Regions from separate parts of the Micromonospora sp. NPDC048898 genome, predicted to be linked through region 2. Evidence: riboswitches for the same ligand, from Rfam matches in the RefSeq annotation. Region 2 holds a riboswitch; the other holds the start of a gene.

Region 1 (10,186 bases), on a different contig from region 2:
CTCGACCACGCCGGCGTAGACCGCGCGGGTCGAGGTCGGCGAGACGGCGATCCAGCCGACGATGCCGCCGTCGTGGTCGACGGCCACGAAGCGGTGCCCGGTCAACCGTGCCGCGTCGAAGGCCGCCCAGGTGGGAGCGGTGACCTCGAAGCTGGCGTTGCCGGCGTCAAGACCCACCTGGTAGATCGCCAGAACCCGGTCGGCGTCGGCGTAGGTCATGGGTCGCACGGTGATGTCAACCATCAGCACTGTCCCTCCGAGAGATCAGAGCCCGCCCACACCCGCGCCGATCTTGCAGTTACGGTCGCCGAAACGCGGGGAAACGTGCTTTGTGCGGGGACAGAAAGTGCAAGATCGCGGCGGGTGGGGTTCTCAGCGGCGCCCAGCATAGACGGCTCGGTCGCCCAGCTCCTCCTCGATGCGGAGGAGCTGGTTGTACTTTGCCGTGCGATCGGAGCGCGACAGCGAACCGGTCTTGATCTGGCCGCAGCCGACGCCCACGGCCAGGTCGGCGATTGTGGTGTCCTCGGTCTCGCCGGAACGGTGTGACAGCACCACCCGGTAGCCCGCCTTGTGGGCGGCGTCCACAGTGGCGAGGGTCTCGGTGAGCGTGCCGATCTGGTTGACCTTGACCAGGATCGCGTTGGCGTAACCGCCCTCGATCCCGTCGCGCAACCGGTCGACGTCGGTACAGAAGACGTCGTCGCCGACCAACTGCACCCGCTCCCCCGCCAACGCGGTCAACCGCTTCCAGCCGGCGAAGTCGTCCTCGGCCATCGGGTCCTCGATCGAGCTGATCGGGTATCGGGCGACGAGGTCCACCAGGTAGTCGATGTGCTCCTCGACGGTGCGCTGACGCCCCTCCCCGACGTAGTCGTAGAGGCCGCCCCGGAAGAACTCCGAGCTGGCCGGGTCGAGGCAGATCGTCAGGTCGGTGCCGGGCTCGTACCCGGCGTCCTCAATGGCGCGCAGCACGAAACGCAGCGCCTCGTCGGCGTCGGTGAAGGTCGGCGCGAAGCCGCCCTCGTCACCGACGTTGGTGCTGTGCCCGGCCGCCGCCAGGGACATCCGGAGGGTGTGGAAGACCTCCGAGCCCATCCGGACCGCCTCGGCGAACGTCTGCGCCCCGACCGGGGCGATCATGAACTCCTGGAAGTCGAGCGGGTTGTCGGCGTGTGCGCCGCCGTTGATGATGTTCATCATCGGCACCGGCAGCAGGCGGGCCCCGACACCACCGACATAGCGGTAGAGCGGCTGCCGGTGCGCCGACGCCGCCGCCTTGGCCGCCGCCAGGGACACCGCGAGGATCGCGTTGGCGCCCAGTCGACTCTTGTCCTTCGAACCGTCGAGAGCGATCATCGTCTCGTCGATCAGCGCCTGGTCCTCCGCGTCGAGCCCGAGCACCGCGTCGGCGATCGCACCGTTCACCGCGGCGACCGCCGTCGTGACACCCCTGCCGTGGAAACGCGTGTGGTCCCCGTCGCGCAGCTCGACCGCCTCGTTCGCCCCCGTCGACGCCCCGGACGGCACGGCGGCCCGGCCGGTCGACCCGTCGGTGAGCACCACGTCGGCCTCCACGGTCGGGTTGCCCCGGCTGTCGAGGATCTGCCGACCGCGTACCCGGCTGATTGCCGTCATCACACACTCCCTGCTCACGACGCCTTTTCGCAGCCAGACTGGCAGGAAACGGCGGCCGTGACACCGCGACGATGGACACGTTGACCCGTACCCCAGGGTGCGGGTTTAGGGTCGCGGGATGCAGGTGGGTGAGCTGGCACGACGGACCGGGACCACGGTCCGGGCGCTGCGCTACTACGAGTCGGCCGGGCTGGTCGTGCCCCGGAGGCTGGGCAACGGCTACCGGGAGTACGACCCGATCGCGGTGCGGCTGGTGGCCCAGATCCGCGAGTTGATGGCGCTCGGCCTCACCGTGGAGGAGACCCGCCCGTTCGTCGAGTCGATCGCCGGTGGCGCCGACGAGGCCGACGTGTGCGCGGCGGCGGTGGCCACGTACCGCAGCACCATCACCAACCTTCAGGAGCGGATCGGTCGGTTGACCGCCCAGCGGGAGGCCCTGGACGCGCGACTCGACGCGGCCGCGACCCGGGTCGTGCCCGGCGGTGAGACGGTCGGTGCCGACCCCGCCACGCTGGTCGGGACCAGCCTGCCACCCCTGTCCTTCTACGGCACCGACGGCCGCCCGGTCGATCTCGGCGCGCTCGGTGCCGGGCGCACCGTCGTCTTCGTGTACCCCCTGACCGGGCGGCCGGGTGTCGACCTGCCCAACGGGCTGCTGGAGGTCCACGGCGCCCGGGGCAGCACCGAGCAGGCCGCCTGGTTCCGCGATCACCACGCGGAGCTCCGCGCGGCCGGCGCGGCCCGGGTGTACGGCCTGTCCGCGCAGTCGACCGGGTACCAGCGGGAACTCGCGCACCGGCTGCGGTTGCCCTACCCCCTGATCCCCGACCCGCGGCTGACCCTGGCCGACGCGCTGCGGCTGCCCACCCGCACCGCCGGCGACATGACGCTCTACGAACGGTTGACGCTGATCATCGCCGACGGCGAGGTCGAACACGTCTTCCACCCGATTCCGGACCCGGCGTCGCACCCGCTGCACGTGATGCGGTGGCTCACCAAGCGACGCCAGGCCCCCGGCTCGGTCGCCGCCTAGAAGTCGTCGTCGAAGGCGACGGTGCCGGCCACCCCGACCTGGTACGCCGAGACGCGCCGCTCGAAGAAGTTGGACAGCTCCTGCACGTCCTGCAACTCCATGAAGGCGAACGGGTTGCTCGACCCGTAGTGCGGGGCGAGGCCGAGCTGGGCCAGGCGACGGTCGGCCACGTGCTGGAGGTACTCCCGCATGTCGGTCAACGTCAGACCGGGCACCCCCTGGCCCACCAGGTCCTCGGCGAACTGCACCTCACACTCGACGGCCTCGGTGAGCATCCGCCGGACCTGGTCGGCGAGGTCGTCGTCGAACAGGTCGGGTTCCTCCGCGCGGGCGGTGTCGACGACGTCGAACGCGAACGCCATGTGCATGGACTCGTCGCGGAACACCCAGTTGGTGCCGGAGGCGAGGCCGTGCAGCAGGCCGCGGGAGCGCAGGAAGTAGACGTACGCGAACGCGCCGTAGAAGAACAGCCCCTCGATGCAGGCGGCGAAACAGATCAGGTTGAGCAGGAACGTCCGCCGGTCGTCGCGGGTCCGCAGCTCCCGCAGGTTGTTCAGCGAGTCGATCCAGCGGAAGCAGAACTCGGCCTTACGGCGGATCGAGGGGATGTTCTCGATGGCCGCGAAGGCGGCGAACCGCTCGGTCTCGTCCGGCACGTACGTGTCGAGCAGGTTCAGGTAGAACTGGACGTGCACGGCCTCCTCGAACAACTGCCGGGACAGGTAGAGGCGACCCTCCGGGCTGTTGACGTGCTGGTAGAGGTTGAGCACCAGGTTGTTGGCGACGATCGTGTCACCGGTGGCGAAGAACGCCACCAGCCGGCTGACCAGGTGCCGCTCGGCCGGCGACAGCTTGTCCAGGTCGGCGAGGTCGGCGTGCAGGTCGACCTCCTCCACCGTCCAGGTGTTGCGGATCGCGTCGCGGAACCTGTCGAAGAAGTGCGGGTAGCGCATCGGGCGGAGGGTGAGGTCCATCCCGGGGTCGAGCAGCATGTGCGTGGTCCTCGTGTCGGTGGTGCTCGTGTCGGTGGTGCCGGCGTCGGTGGTGCTCGTGTCGGCGGGGGTCACTGGCAGGCCTCGCACGACTCGGGGTTCTCCAGCGAGCAGGCCAGCGCCTGCGCGTCGGCCGCCACCGGGGCGACGACCGCGACGGTGGCCTGCTGGATCCGCGTGGCGGGGCGCGAGCGCAGGTAGTACGTGGACTTCAGCCCAGCCTTCCAGGCGTACAGGTACATCGACGAGAGCTTGCCGATGGTCGGCGCGGCCAGGAACAGGTTCAGCGACTGGGACTGGTCGACGAACGGGGCGCGGGCGGCGGCCAGGTCGACAAGCGCCCGCTGCGGCAGCTCCCACGCGGTACGGAACAACTCCCGGACGCCGGCCGGCAACTCCGCGATGTCCTGCACCGACCCCTCCGCCCGCTTGATCGCCGAGCGGATCCGGTCGGTCCACAGGCCGCGGGCCTTCAGCTCGCGGACCAGGGCGGTGTTGACCTGGAGGAACTCCCCCGACAGGGTCTCGCGCTTGAACAGGTTGGACACCTGCGGCTCGATGCACTCGTAGCACCCGGCGATCGAGGCGATGGTCGCGGTCGGGGCGACCGCCACCAGCAGCGAGTTACGCAGCCCGTCCGCCGCGACCCGTTCCCGCAGGGCGGCCCAGCGCGCGGTCTGCGTACCCTCGACACCCCACAGGTCGGGTTGGAGCTGGCCCCGCGCGGCCCGGGTCTGCGCGTACGCCGGGTGTGCGCCGAAGCGACGCGCCAGGTCGGCGGAGGTCTCCAGCGCGGTCAGGTACAGCTCCTCGCTGATCCGGGTGGACAACTCCCGCGCGCCCGGGGAGTCGAACGGCAGCCGCAGCGCGAAGAAGACGTCCTGCAGGCCCATCAGCCCCAGCCCGACCGGCCGCCAGCGGGGGTTGCTCGCCGCCGCCTGCTCGGTGGGGTAGTAGTTGATGTCGATGACCCGGTCGAGGAAGGTCACCGCGGTACGAACCGTGGCGCGCAGCCGATCCCAGTCGATGCCGCCGTCGGTGAGGTGCGCGGCGAGGTTCACCGAGCCGAGGTTGCACACGGCGGTCTCGGCGTCACTGGACACCTCGATGATCTCGGTGCACAGGTTGGACAGGTGCACCACGTTGCCGTCCTCGGCGGTCTGGTTGCACAGCCGGTTCGCGGCGTCCTTGAAGGTCATCCACCCGTTGCCGGTCTGGGCGAGGGTCCGCATCATCTTGCCGTACAGCTCCCGTGCCGGGACCTGCCGCACGTGGCGACCCTGCGCCTCGGCCTGCCGGTACGCGGCGTCGAACCGTTCCCCCCACAGGTCGGGCAGTTCGGGCACCTCGTGCGGGTCGAACAGCGACCACATCTCGTCGGCCTCGACCCGGCGCATGAACTCGTCCGGGACCCAGTTGGCCAGGTTCAGGTTGTGGGTGCGGCGGGCGTCCTCGCCGGTGTTGTCCCGCAGTTGCAGGAACTCCTCGACGTCCGGGTGCCACGGCTCCAGGTACACGCAGGCCGCGCCCTTGCGTCGGCCACCCTGGTTGACCGCGGCGACGCTCGCGTCCAGCGTGCGCAGCCACGGCACGATCCCGTTGGACTGCCCGTTGGTGCCGCGGATCAGCGCGCCCCGGGACCGCACCCGGGAGTACGCGATGCCGATGCCGCCGGCGAACTTGGACAGGTTGGCGACCTGGGCGTACCGCTGGTAGATCGAGTCCAACTCGTCACGCGGAGAGTCGACCAGATAGCAGGAGGACATCTGGGTGTGCCGGGTGCCGGAGTTGAACAACGTCGGTGAGCTGGGCAGATAGGCCAGGCTGGACATCAGCCGGTAGAAGCCGACCGCCTCGTCCGGCGTCTGGGACAGCCCGCAGGCCACCCGCAGCAGCCAGTACTGCGGGGTCTCCAGCACCAGCCGGCTGGTGGGGTGGCGCAGCAGGTACCTGTCGTACACCGTGCGGAGGCCGAAGTACTCGAACCTCCGGTCGCCGTCGGTGTCGATGGCGTCGTCGAGCATCGCGGCGTGGGCGGCGACGAACGCGGCGGTGTCGTTCCCGATCAGGCCCTCGGCGTGACCGACCCGGATCGCCGCGCTGAACGAGGTGACGCCCTGCCGGCGCACCTCCTTGTCGACGTAGCCGGCCAGCAGCCGGGCCGCGAGGCGGGAGTACTGCGGTTCCTCACCGATCATCTCGGCTGCGGTCTGGATGGACAGCCGGTCCAGTTCGGCAGTGCTCGCGCCGTCGTACAGGCCGCTGATCGTGCGGGTGGCGACGCGCATCGGGTCGACGTCGGTCAGGTCGTCGGCCCACCGCTCGACCGCCCGGACGATCTTGTTGACGTCCACGGACTCGGTGCTGCCGTTGCGTTTGCGGACCTGCATCGGCGTTCGCCGCAGGACCGCGTCGCCGCTTGCCGGGACTACCTCGGTGACTGTCACCACTCACTCCTCGCGAGTTCGAGACCTGAGGGCCTTCGGACGCGTGGAGACAGACACCAGCGGACGCCACGCCGGGCAGGCGCGGGTCAGGTGGCGTCGGCCGTCCCACGCGGCCTCGGACCGCCGCCCACCCGGGTGCGGGTGCACGGCGCGCTGGCAGGTCTTCGGACTCGCGGGCACGACCGGGTCGCCGGTCTCCTACTGGCCGTCGCTTCCCAGACCGATTGGTGGCCCAGTGCTCATGACGGCTGTCGTTCCCACTCACCGCTGCGGGACAGTCCCGGATTTCCACCGGGTTCCCTCTTGCCTCGACCGCTCGGGATGAACGGCCGAACCAGCTGCGCTCGACACCATATATAGGGACGCTGCGGTTGTCACACCCCACATGTCGGTCCCGGGCGTGTCGACGCCGTGACTGGTGATGGTCGTCACCGGCTCGCACGGACCCAACCGGCGCGCGGCAGCCACGCCCGCGCGGACGCCATCATCGAGCAGGTGCCGCCATACGGAAAGGTGTGATGTATCAAGTCTCCAGACGTAAGGATCCCTATTTATTTCCGACCGTCAATGCCAGGATCTGAAGTGGACATCCAATCTTCCGGGAGCACTGTCCACTCCTCGCGCCAATATCCCAATCCCGCCGGCCGCACCTCAACAGTCCGGGAACGACGACGATTCGTCGCGCCGCAGAGTGTCTACCAGCGCCACGAATGTTGTCACCGCCGCTGCCGAGGCCGCGGGCCGGGTGCGGCGACCGGGGGGACAGCGCGCTGACGCATTCACATCGGGACCGAAACATTGGATGTCTTGGATTCCTGGGTGATCGACGTCGTTGACGTGCTGGATTGGCCCTCCGTATACTCGCAGAGATCATCTGATCTTTAGCCTAGCCGGGCGAGGAGCGCATGCCGCAGATCACTGCCGTCACCATCGAGGACGTCCGCTTCCCCACCTCCCTGACCGCTGACGGCTCCGACGCCATGAACAAGGACGGCGACTACTCGGCGGCCTACGTCGTCCTGCACACCGACGGCGTCGACAGCACGGGCGCGCCACTCGCGGGCCACGGTCTGACCTTCACCATCGGTCGCGGCAACGACATCGTCGTCGCGGCGGCGGTCCATCAGGCACAGCGCCTCGTCGGCGTGGACGTCGCGACGATGGCCGCGGACATGGGCGCGGTCTACCGCCTGCTCACCTCCGACTCCCAACTGCGCTGGCTCGGCCCGGAGAAGGGCGTCGTCCACCTGTCGCTGGCCGCCGTGCTGAACGCGTCGTGGGACCTGGTCGCCCGGGTCGCCGACAAGCCGCTGTGGCGGCTGCTCGTCGACATGTCCCCCGAGCAGCTCGTCGACATCGCGGACCTGCGCTACCTGTCCGACGCGCTGACCCGGGACGAGGCACTGGCCATCCTGCGCGCCAAGGAGAGCACCAAGGCCGCCCGTCTCGCCGAGCTCGACCGGACCGGCTACCCCGCCTACACCACCTCGGCCGGCTGGCTCGGCTACGGCGACGACAAGCTGCGCCGGCTGTGCCAGGAGGCGGTCGACACCGGCTACGGCTACGTCAAGCTCAAGGTGGGCGCCAACCTCGACGACGACATCCGCCGCTGCGGCATCGCCCGGGAGATCCTCGGCCCGGACCGCAATCTGATGATCGACGCCAACCAGGTGTGGGACGTCGGTCAGGCCATCGAGTGGGTCAAGGCCCTGGCGCGGTTCCAGCCACTGTGGATCGAGGAGCCGACCAGCCCCGACGACATCCTGGGCCACGCCGCCGTCCGTCGCGCGGTCGCCCCCATCGGTGTCGCCACCGGCGAGCACTGCCACAACCGGGTGATGTTCAAACAGCTGTTCCAGGCCGGGGCGATCGACTTCTGCCAACTGGACACCGGCAGGTTGGCCAGCATCAACGAGATCGTCGCCGTGTTGCTGCTCGCCGCGAAGTTCGACATCCCGGTGTGCCCCCACGCCGGCGGTGTCGGCCTGTGCGAGATGGTCCAGCACGTGTCGGTGCTCGACTACGTCGCGATCTCGGGTGACCTCACCAACCGGGTCACCGAGTTCGTCGACCACCTGCACGAGCACTTCACCGACCCGTGCGTCATCCGGGACACCGGCACGGGCAGCGGTTACGTCCTGCCCCACCAGCCCGGCTACTCCACCCGGATGCGCCCCGAGTCGGTCGAGCTCTACCGGTTCCCCGACGGCAACTACTGGACGGCGGCAGACCCGACTACCGTGTCATCTCCGGAGCCGTACGTGATCGCGGGTGGGGCGGCCACCCCCGCCGGCCGGTAGGGGGTGTCATGTCGCGCACCGACGAGGTGGTGAACGGCATCAAGCGGATGATCCTCGAAGGGCGCTTCAAACCCGGGGACCGCCTGCCCATCGAGAAGGATCTCGCCGAGTCGCTCGGCGTCTCGCGGGGCTCACTGCGCGAGGGGATGTCGGCCCTGTCGATCCTCGGCATCGTCAACATCCGGCAGGGTGACGGCACCTACGTCACCAACCTCGACGCGCCGCAACTGCTGGCCCCGATGGGCTTCGTGGTGGATTTCCAGGGCCAGGGCGACACGCGGCACATCCACATCGTCCGACGACTGCTGGAGTGCGAGGCCGCCCGCCTGGCGGCGACCAGGATCACCGACGAGGCCCTCGCCCAGGCGGCGGAGCTGCTCGACGAGGCGGCCCGGATCGCCGGACGATCTCCGCAGGAGCACGAACGGATCATGGAGATCGACATCGCGTTCCACCGGATCATCGCGGTGCACGCCGACAATCCGGTGCTCGTCGGCCTGATCGAGGCGTTCGCCGGGCGCACTCTGCGCGGGCGGCTCTGGCGGAGTCTGCACGAGGAGGGCGCGGACCGGCGTACCCACGACGAGCACGTCGCGATCCTCAAGGCCCTCGTCGCACGCGACCCGGAGCGCGCGCGGATCCGCATGGCCAACCACCTGATCGGGGTGGAGGAGTCGCTGCACGGGCAACCCGACGACGCCGACGCCACCATCGAGCCGGCGCGGTTCTGAGCACCCGCCCCGGCGGCCGGCGGCGTGCGCACCCGTCGCCGGGCCGGGGCTGCGGTGCGAGTCACCGATCGACGCGCGCGTCACCGCCAGGGTGCGTTTCGGAGGTGCTGGCCGCCCAGCACCTCCGAAACGCTCCCCCTACTCCCGATCCGCGCCGGTGCTGCCGGTCATCGCCGCGACCAGGTCGTCGGTGGTGACCTCGTCCGCACGAAGCCGGGCGGCCCGACGGCCGAGCCGCAGCACCTCGACCCGGTCGGCGATCTCCAGCACCTGCGGCATGTTGTGACTCACCAGCACCACCGACATGCCGGCATCGCGGGCGCGCCGGACGACGTCGAGCACCCGCCCGGTCTGCACGACACCGAGCGCCGCGGTGGGCTCGTCGAGAATGACCACGCTCGTCGCCCAGATGATGGCGCGGGCCACCGCGACGCACTGGCGCTGCCCACCGGACAGCATCGCGATCGGGGTGGTGACCCGGGGGATCCGCACACCCAACTGGTCCAGGGCCGCGGCGGCGCCCTGCCGCATGGCGCGCTTGTCGAGCAACCCCAGCCGGCCGAGCGGCCCGGAGCGCAGGATCTCCCGACCGAGGTACAGGTTGGCGGCCACGCTGAGGTCGTCGGCGACGGCGAGATCCTGGTAGACGGTCTCCACCCCCGCACGCCGGGCGTCGACAGGCGTGGAGAACTGGACCGTACGACCACCCACCCGGATCTCGCCCTCGTCGGGCGGGTGGACACCGGACAGCGTCTTGATCAGGGTGCTCTTTCCGGCGCCGTTGTCGCCGATCAGCGCCACGACCTCACCCCGATGGACCGTGAAGTCGGCACCCCGCAACGCCTCGACGTGCCCGAACCGCTTGACGATGCCCCGGGCTTCGAGGACCGGCGCTTCGTCGGCGGTCGGCTGCCTGTCGCTGTCGGCGGTGGCCGTCGGGGTCGCGCCCATCACTGCACCGGAGGGTTGGCGCAACTCGGCTCGAGCACCGCCTTGATCTCCGCGGAGTCGATGTTCTCCTTGGTGACGAACGTGACGCCGGTGT
Region 2 (5,858 bases):
CCGCCCCCTCCGGCACCGCGCACGCATCCTCGTGACCGCCGCGCTCGCCGCCCTCACGCTGACTCTGACGGTCACACCGTCAGCTGCGTCAGCATCACCGCCGACCCTCAACAAAGCCGACGCCGCGGCCGGGTGGCTCGCCCGCCAGGCAGTAGACGGTGAACGCTTCGAAGTCACCTTCGACGGCGTCGCCTACCCCGACCAAGGACTCACCCTCGACGCGGTGTTCGCCTTCGCCGCAGCGAAGGTGGCCGACACGACTGCGGCCAACGCCGTGTCGTGGCTCGCCCAACCCGCCGTACTCACCGGCTACATCGGAGACGGCACCGAGGCGTACGCGGGCGCGACAGCGAAACTCGCCCTCGGCGCCCAGGTCCGGGGTCTCAACCCGGCGGCGTTCGGCGGAGTCGACCTACTCACCCGCCTCAACGGCCTGCTGACACCATCGGGTCGATACTCCGACCGTTCCGCGTTCGGCGACTACAGCAGCGCGTTCACCCAGTCCTTCGCGGTGCTGGCGTTGGACCGCGCCGGGGGCGCACCACCGGCGGCGGTCACGTTCCTGGCCGCGAGCCGGTGCGCCGACGGCGGTTTCCCGCTGCTCTTCGGGCAGGCGACCTGCGTCAGCGATGTCGACGCGACAGCGATGGCCGTGCAGGCTCTGCTCGCGGCGGACCGGCCACTCGTCGCGGCCTCGGCGGCGCAGTGGCTCGTTTCCGTGCAGAACAGCGACGGCTCGTTCTCCACCAACGGCGTGCCCAACGCGAACAGCACCGGACTCGCCGCCCAGGCGCTGTCCGCCGCCGGGCGATCGCTGCCGTGGCTGCGCGCTCGCCAGCACCTGATCAGCCTGCAGGTGAACTGCACGGGGGCATCCGCCAATCGTGGTGCCATCGCGTACACCTCGGGTGGGTTCGACGCGAGCACCGCTGTTCGGGCGACCGCGCAGGCCGTACCCGGCATGGCGGGCACCGGGTACGCGACCCTGTCGGCCGCCGGCGCCCAGCTGACCGCGCCCGTCCTGGCGTGTGCGCCGTGGTGACCGCCCCGCGGGTGACGGCTCGCCGACGGATCGCGCTACTCCTCGCGGCCGTCGTCGCCGGCGCCGGTCTGGTCGCGGTCGATCCGATCCCGCGCGCTGCACACGCAGCAGCGTGTGCGCCGGGGGCGGGCGTCACTGTGGTGGTCGACCTCACTGCCTTCGGCCTCGGTGTGCAGACCGGCTGCCGGCTCGGGGACCCACCGACCGGCCTCGCCGCGTTGCAGGGGGCCGGCTTCGCCGTCACCGGTACGAAACGGTGGGGGCTGGCCTTCGTCTGCCGCATCAACGGCTACCCCCTCCCCGCCGCCGAACCGTGTGTCAACACGCCACCCGCCAGCGCGTACTGGTCGTACTGGCACGCCGTACCCGGCGGCACCTGGTCCTACAGCACCCTCGGGGCCAGCAGCTACAACCCCGCGCAGGGCACTGTCGAAGGATGGCGCTTCGGCTCCGGGCAGGCTCCGTCTATCTCCCCGCCGTAGCGGGCCTCGGCCGGGAGTCCGGGCACCCGGATTCCCGGCCGGTCCGGTGGCGGGCGGACGACAGGGAAACCTGCCTATGACTGCGGCCCTGAGGATCAGCTCGCAGGCCGTACGATGGTCGGCAGTGCTGGTTCGCCGCGCCGTCATGGTGTGGCGTCGTAAGAGGGAACCCGGTGCAAGACCGGGACTGCCCCGCAGCGGTGAGTGGGAACGACCGCCGTCATACGCACTGGACGCGTGAGCGTCTGGGAAGCGACGGCCAGTAGGAGATCGGTTCGCGCCGGTCGCGCCCGCGAGTCCGAAGACCTGCCCGCACCGCGTACGCGTCCGCGTGCGCCGCCGTCGACCTCTCGGGAGGGTCAGGGCGAGGCCCGGTCGTTGGTCCGTGCCCTGCCGTGTCCCTCCAGTGTGGTCGGTGGTCGACCTCGAGGGAAGGACACCTGTTCCGTGACCACACCGTTCGGGCTGAGCACCGTGCTCGGCTATCCCCGCATCGGTCCGCACCGGGAACTCAAGCACGCCGTCGAGTCCTACTGGGCGGGCCGGATCGACGCGAACGCCCTTCAAGAGACTGCCGCCGGCCTCCGTGCCGAGGTGTGGCGCACACTGCGCGACGCCGGTCTGGACGCGATCCCGTCGAACACGTTCTCCTTCTACGACCAGGTACTCGACACCACCGTCCTGGTCGACGCGATCCCCGACCGGTTCCGCCGCCTCGGCCTCGGTGACCTGGACACCTACTTCGCCATGGCTCGTGGCACGGAGCGCGAGCCGGCGCTGGAGCTGACGAAGTGGTTCGACACCAACTACCACTACCTGGTGCCGGAGGTCGGCCCAGACACACCGTTCACCGCTCGGCCCGACAAGGCGGTACGGGAGTACGGCGAGGCGAAGGCGCTCGGCGTCACCACCAGACCGGTGCTGGTCGGCCCGGCGACCTACCTCCTGCTGTCCAAGGCCACCGAGGACGCGCCCGAGGGATTCCGGCCCTTCGACCGGCTCGATGACCTCATCGCTGTCTACGAGAACATCCTCGACACCCTGGCCGGTGCCGGCGTCGAATGGGTTCAACTCGACGAACCCGCGTACGCCGCCGACCGCACCCCGCAGGAGATCGCCGCGCTGCGCGCCGCGTACCGCCGGCTCGGCCTCCTAAAGCACCGCCCACGGTTGTTCGTCGCGTCGTACTTCGGTGACCTCGGCGACGCGTTACCAGCGCTGTTGGGCACCCCGGTCGAGGCGGTCGGCATCGATCTGGTCGCCGGGCCAGGCAACCTGAACCGCCTCGCCGCCGCCGGCCCACTACGCGGGAAGACGATCGTCGCTGGACTGGTCGACGGGCGCAACATCTGGCGAACCGACCTACGCACCGCCACCGCGACCGGCGCCGTACTGACCGCTCTGGCCGACCATGTCGCGGTGTCGACAACCTGTTCGTTGCTGCACGTGCCGGTGGACCTCGCCGCCGAACCCGATCTGGACCAGGACCTGCGTGGGCGGCTCGCGTTCGCCCGGCAGAAGGTCGACGAGGTCGTCGCTCTCGGACGCGCACTGCGCGACGGTGTCGGCGCCCTGCCCCCTGCCCTGCCCGCGACCCCGGCGGCCTGGCGTAACGACGGGGTCCGAGCCCGACTGGACGCGCTGCGACCCGAACACGTACGACGGGGCCCGTACGCCCAACGGGCCGCCACTCAGCAGGCCCGACTGGGTCTCCCACCGCTGCCCACCACCACCATCGGATCCTTCCCGCAAACCGCGGAGCTGCGGCAGGCTCGCGCGGCGCACCGGGCCGGTCGGCTCGACGACACCGGCTACGCCGAGCGGATGCGCGCCGAGGTCGCCCACGTCATCGCTGTGCAGGAACGTCTCGGGTTGGACGTGCTGGTGCACGGCGAACCGGAACGCAACGACATGGTGCAGTACTTCGGCGAACAGCTCGACGGGTTCGCCGCCACTGTCAACGGCTGGGTGCAGTCGTACGGCTCCCGGTGCGTACGCCCCCCGATCATCTACGGCGACGTCACCCGGACCGGCCCGATGACCGTCGACTGGTCCACCTACGCGCAGTCGCTGACGAACCGACCGGTCAAGGGCATGCTCACCGGACCGGTGACGATCCTGGCCTGGTCATTCGTCCGCACCGACCAACCCCTCGCCGACACCGCCAACCAGGTCGCTCTCGCACTGCGCGACGAGGCCCGCGACCTGGAGGCCGCCGGCATCCGCATCATCCAGGTCGACGAACCCGCGCTGCGGGAGACACTGCCACTGCGCCGGGACGAGCAGCGCGCCTACCTGGACTGGGCTGTCCGGGCGTTCCGGCTCGCCACCAGCGGAGTCGCCGACGCCACCCAGATCCACACCCACCTGTGCTACTCCGAATTCGGCGAGGTCCTGCCCGCGATCGACGCCCTCGACGCCGACGTCACCAGCATCGAAGCGTCCCGGTCAAAGATGGAAATCCTCGACGATCTCCGCACCACCGGCTACCAACGCGGTGTCGGACCCGGCGTGTACGACATCCACTCACCCCGCGTACCGGAACAGGCGGAGGTCACCGACGCGCTGCGCCGCGCCGTCGCCGCGGTGCCCGCCGACCGGCTCTGGGTCAACCCCGACTGCGGCCTGAAGACCCGCGGCTACCCGGAGGTCGAACAGGCCCTGACCCGTCTGGTCAGCGGCGCCGCCGAGATCCGCAGCACTCTTACCTGAGCGCGCGGTGGGGCGGCGGCACGCCGCCCCACCGTGGCGTGCGACAACGCGCATCCGATGCCCGCGTCGGCCAGGCGGGTCAACCCGCGTCGACGGAAACCCGCCGAGCGCGGGAATCCGGGCGGCCTGCGAGAATGGCGGCGAGGATCTCCGCGCCGTCGACGACCCTGGGACCGGGGCGGTTGAAGTAGGCGGGTCCGTCGACCACCCACACCTGCCCCTGACGAACCGCGGGGAGTTCGGCCCAACCGGGTTGCCCGGCCGCCACGGACAGCTCGCCGATGGTCCGTTCGGGCGTAAAGCCACACGGCCCGAACACCACCACGTCCGGGGCCAGATCGGCGACCACCAACCACAGGTGTGGGGTGCTGTGCGCCCCCGGACCGAGCAGCAACGACCGGCCGCCCGCGAAGGCGATCTGCTCGGGCACCCAGTGCCCGCCCGGCATCAGAGGGTCAAGCCACTCGACGAACAGCACCGTCGGCGCGTCGGACGACGGGCCGGGCAGCGCGGCGAGTCGACGCTCGGCGTCCGCCCGGATCTGCGCCGCCCTGCCCGCAGTGCCGGTCAACAAGGCCACGGCGTCGACCGTGTCCAGGATCCCGTTGATCGTCCTCGCCTCCAGGGACACCACCCTGGTATCGAGATCGATCAGCCGCACCGCGTCGTTGACCCGCGCATAGGAGACCGCGCACACGTCGCACAGGTCCTGGGTCAGAATAAGATCCGGCTTCACGTCCTCCAGCATCGTGACATCGAGCTGGTACAACGACGACCCTCGGTGCGGGTCGCCGGCGATCGCCGCCGAGATCTCCCGACTCGTCAACGCCTCGGGCAGAGACGTCCCCGTCACCACCGGCACACCGTCCAGGTCCCCCGGCGGCCAGTCACACTCGTGCGTGCGGCCGACCAGATGCCCGGTCAGGCCGAGCATGGCCACGATGTCCGTAGCCGCCGGCAGCAGGGAGACGATGCGCACACCCGCCTGCCTACCAGGCATGACCACGCCACGTCCACTTCGCGAGCCGGACCACGGCGACGGTCACCGGCCCTCGCTACGACCCGAGCGCGAGGCGTACCCCGAGCGCGACGAACGCCGCCGCGCAGATCCTGTTGAGGCGCAGCGAGAAGCGACCGTCAGTCATGCGAGCGCCGAGTCGCCCGGCACCAGCGCCCAGGGCGATGTCGACGGCGAGTTGCACCACGACGAAGACCGCACCGAGAAGCACCAGTTGGGCGGTGGCATTGCCCCGTGCCGGGTCGACGAACTGAGGCAGGAACGCCACGCTGAACAGGATCATCTTGGGATTGAGGAGATTGGTCACTAGTCCACGCAGGAAGGCCCGCGCGGAGCCGCCACCCTGCTCCGGCTCATGTCCGGGCCGGGCGTGACCATGAGGACGACGATCGCGGCGAGGTAGCCGACCAGCGTCGCAACGGAGAGTCCGAGCACGATTCAGCCCTCCTCGGCACCGTCGAGCAGCGCCCGCCGCAGGGCCAGCCGATGCTCGCGGCGGATCTCGGCCTCCCGGTAGCGACGCCGGTCCCCGTCGGTCTCCGGCAGCAGCGGCGGAACCGTACGCGGCTGTCCGTCGTCGTCGATGGCGACCATGACCAGGTGG

Evidence for each region. Region 2 has a riboswitch for cobalamin ahead of metE (5-methyltetrahydropteroyltriglutamate--homocysteine S-methyltransferase). Riboswitches for the same ligand answer to the same signal wherever they lie in the genome.
Region 1: it holds a riboswitch for cobalamin, as region 2 does, so the genes downstream of both, ACGFIQ_RS08585 (ribonucleoside-diphosphate reductase subunit alpha) here and metE (5-methyltetrahydropteroyltriglutamate--homocysteine S-methyltransferase) in region 2, are expected to answer to the same signal.

The regions. Positions count from the first base shown of each region.
Region 1 covers NZ_JBICUF010000002.1:381,140-391,325, forward strand. Annotated here, with positions in the region: gene ACGFIQ_RS08565 (GNAT family N-acetyltransferase) at 1-243, opposite strand, end outside; gene eno (phosphopyruvate hydratase) at 373-1,638, opposite strand; gene ACGFIQ_RS08575 (MerR family transcriptional regulator) at 1,757-2,671, shown strand; gene ACGFIQ_RS08580 (ribonucleotide-diphosphate reductase subunit beta) at 2,668-3,663, opposite strand; gene ACGFIQ_RS08585 (ribonucleoside-diphosphate reductase subunit alpha) at 3,735-6,053, opposite strand; cobalamin riboswitch at 6,248-6,464, opposite strand; gene ACGFIQ_RS08590 (enolase C-terminal domain-like protein) at 7,016-8,410, shown strand; gene ACGFIQ_RS08595 (FadR/GntR family transcriptional regulator) at 8,419-9,141, shown strand; gene ACGFIQ_RS08600 (ATP-binding cassette domain-containing protein) at 9,280-10,092, opposite strand; gene ACGFIQ_RS08605 (ABC transporter substrate-binding protein) at 10,092-10,186, opposite strand, start outside.
Region 2 covers NZ_JBICUF010000011.1:157,291-163,148, reverse strand. Annotated here, with positions in the region: gene ACGFIQ_RS25610 (prenyltransferase/squalene oxidase repeat-containing protein) at 1-1,042, shown strand, start outside; gene ACGFIQ_RS25605 (hypothetical protein) at 1,036-1,524, shown strand; cobalamin riboswitch at 1,636-1,853, shown strand; gene metE (5-methyltetrahydropteroyltriglutamate--homocysteine S-methyltransferase) at 1,972-4,236, shown strand; gene ACGFIQ_RS25595 (ABC transporter substrate-binding protein) at 4,316-5,215, opposite strand; gene ACGFIQ_RS25590 (LysE family transporter) at 5,292-5,537, opposite strand; gene ACGFIQ_RS25585 (hypothetical protein) at 5,561-5,689, opposite strand; gene ACGFIQ_RS25580 (acyl-CoA thioesterase) at 5,693-5,858, opposite strand, start outside.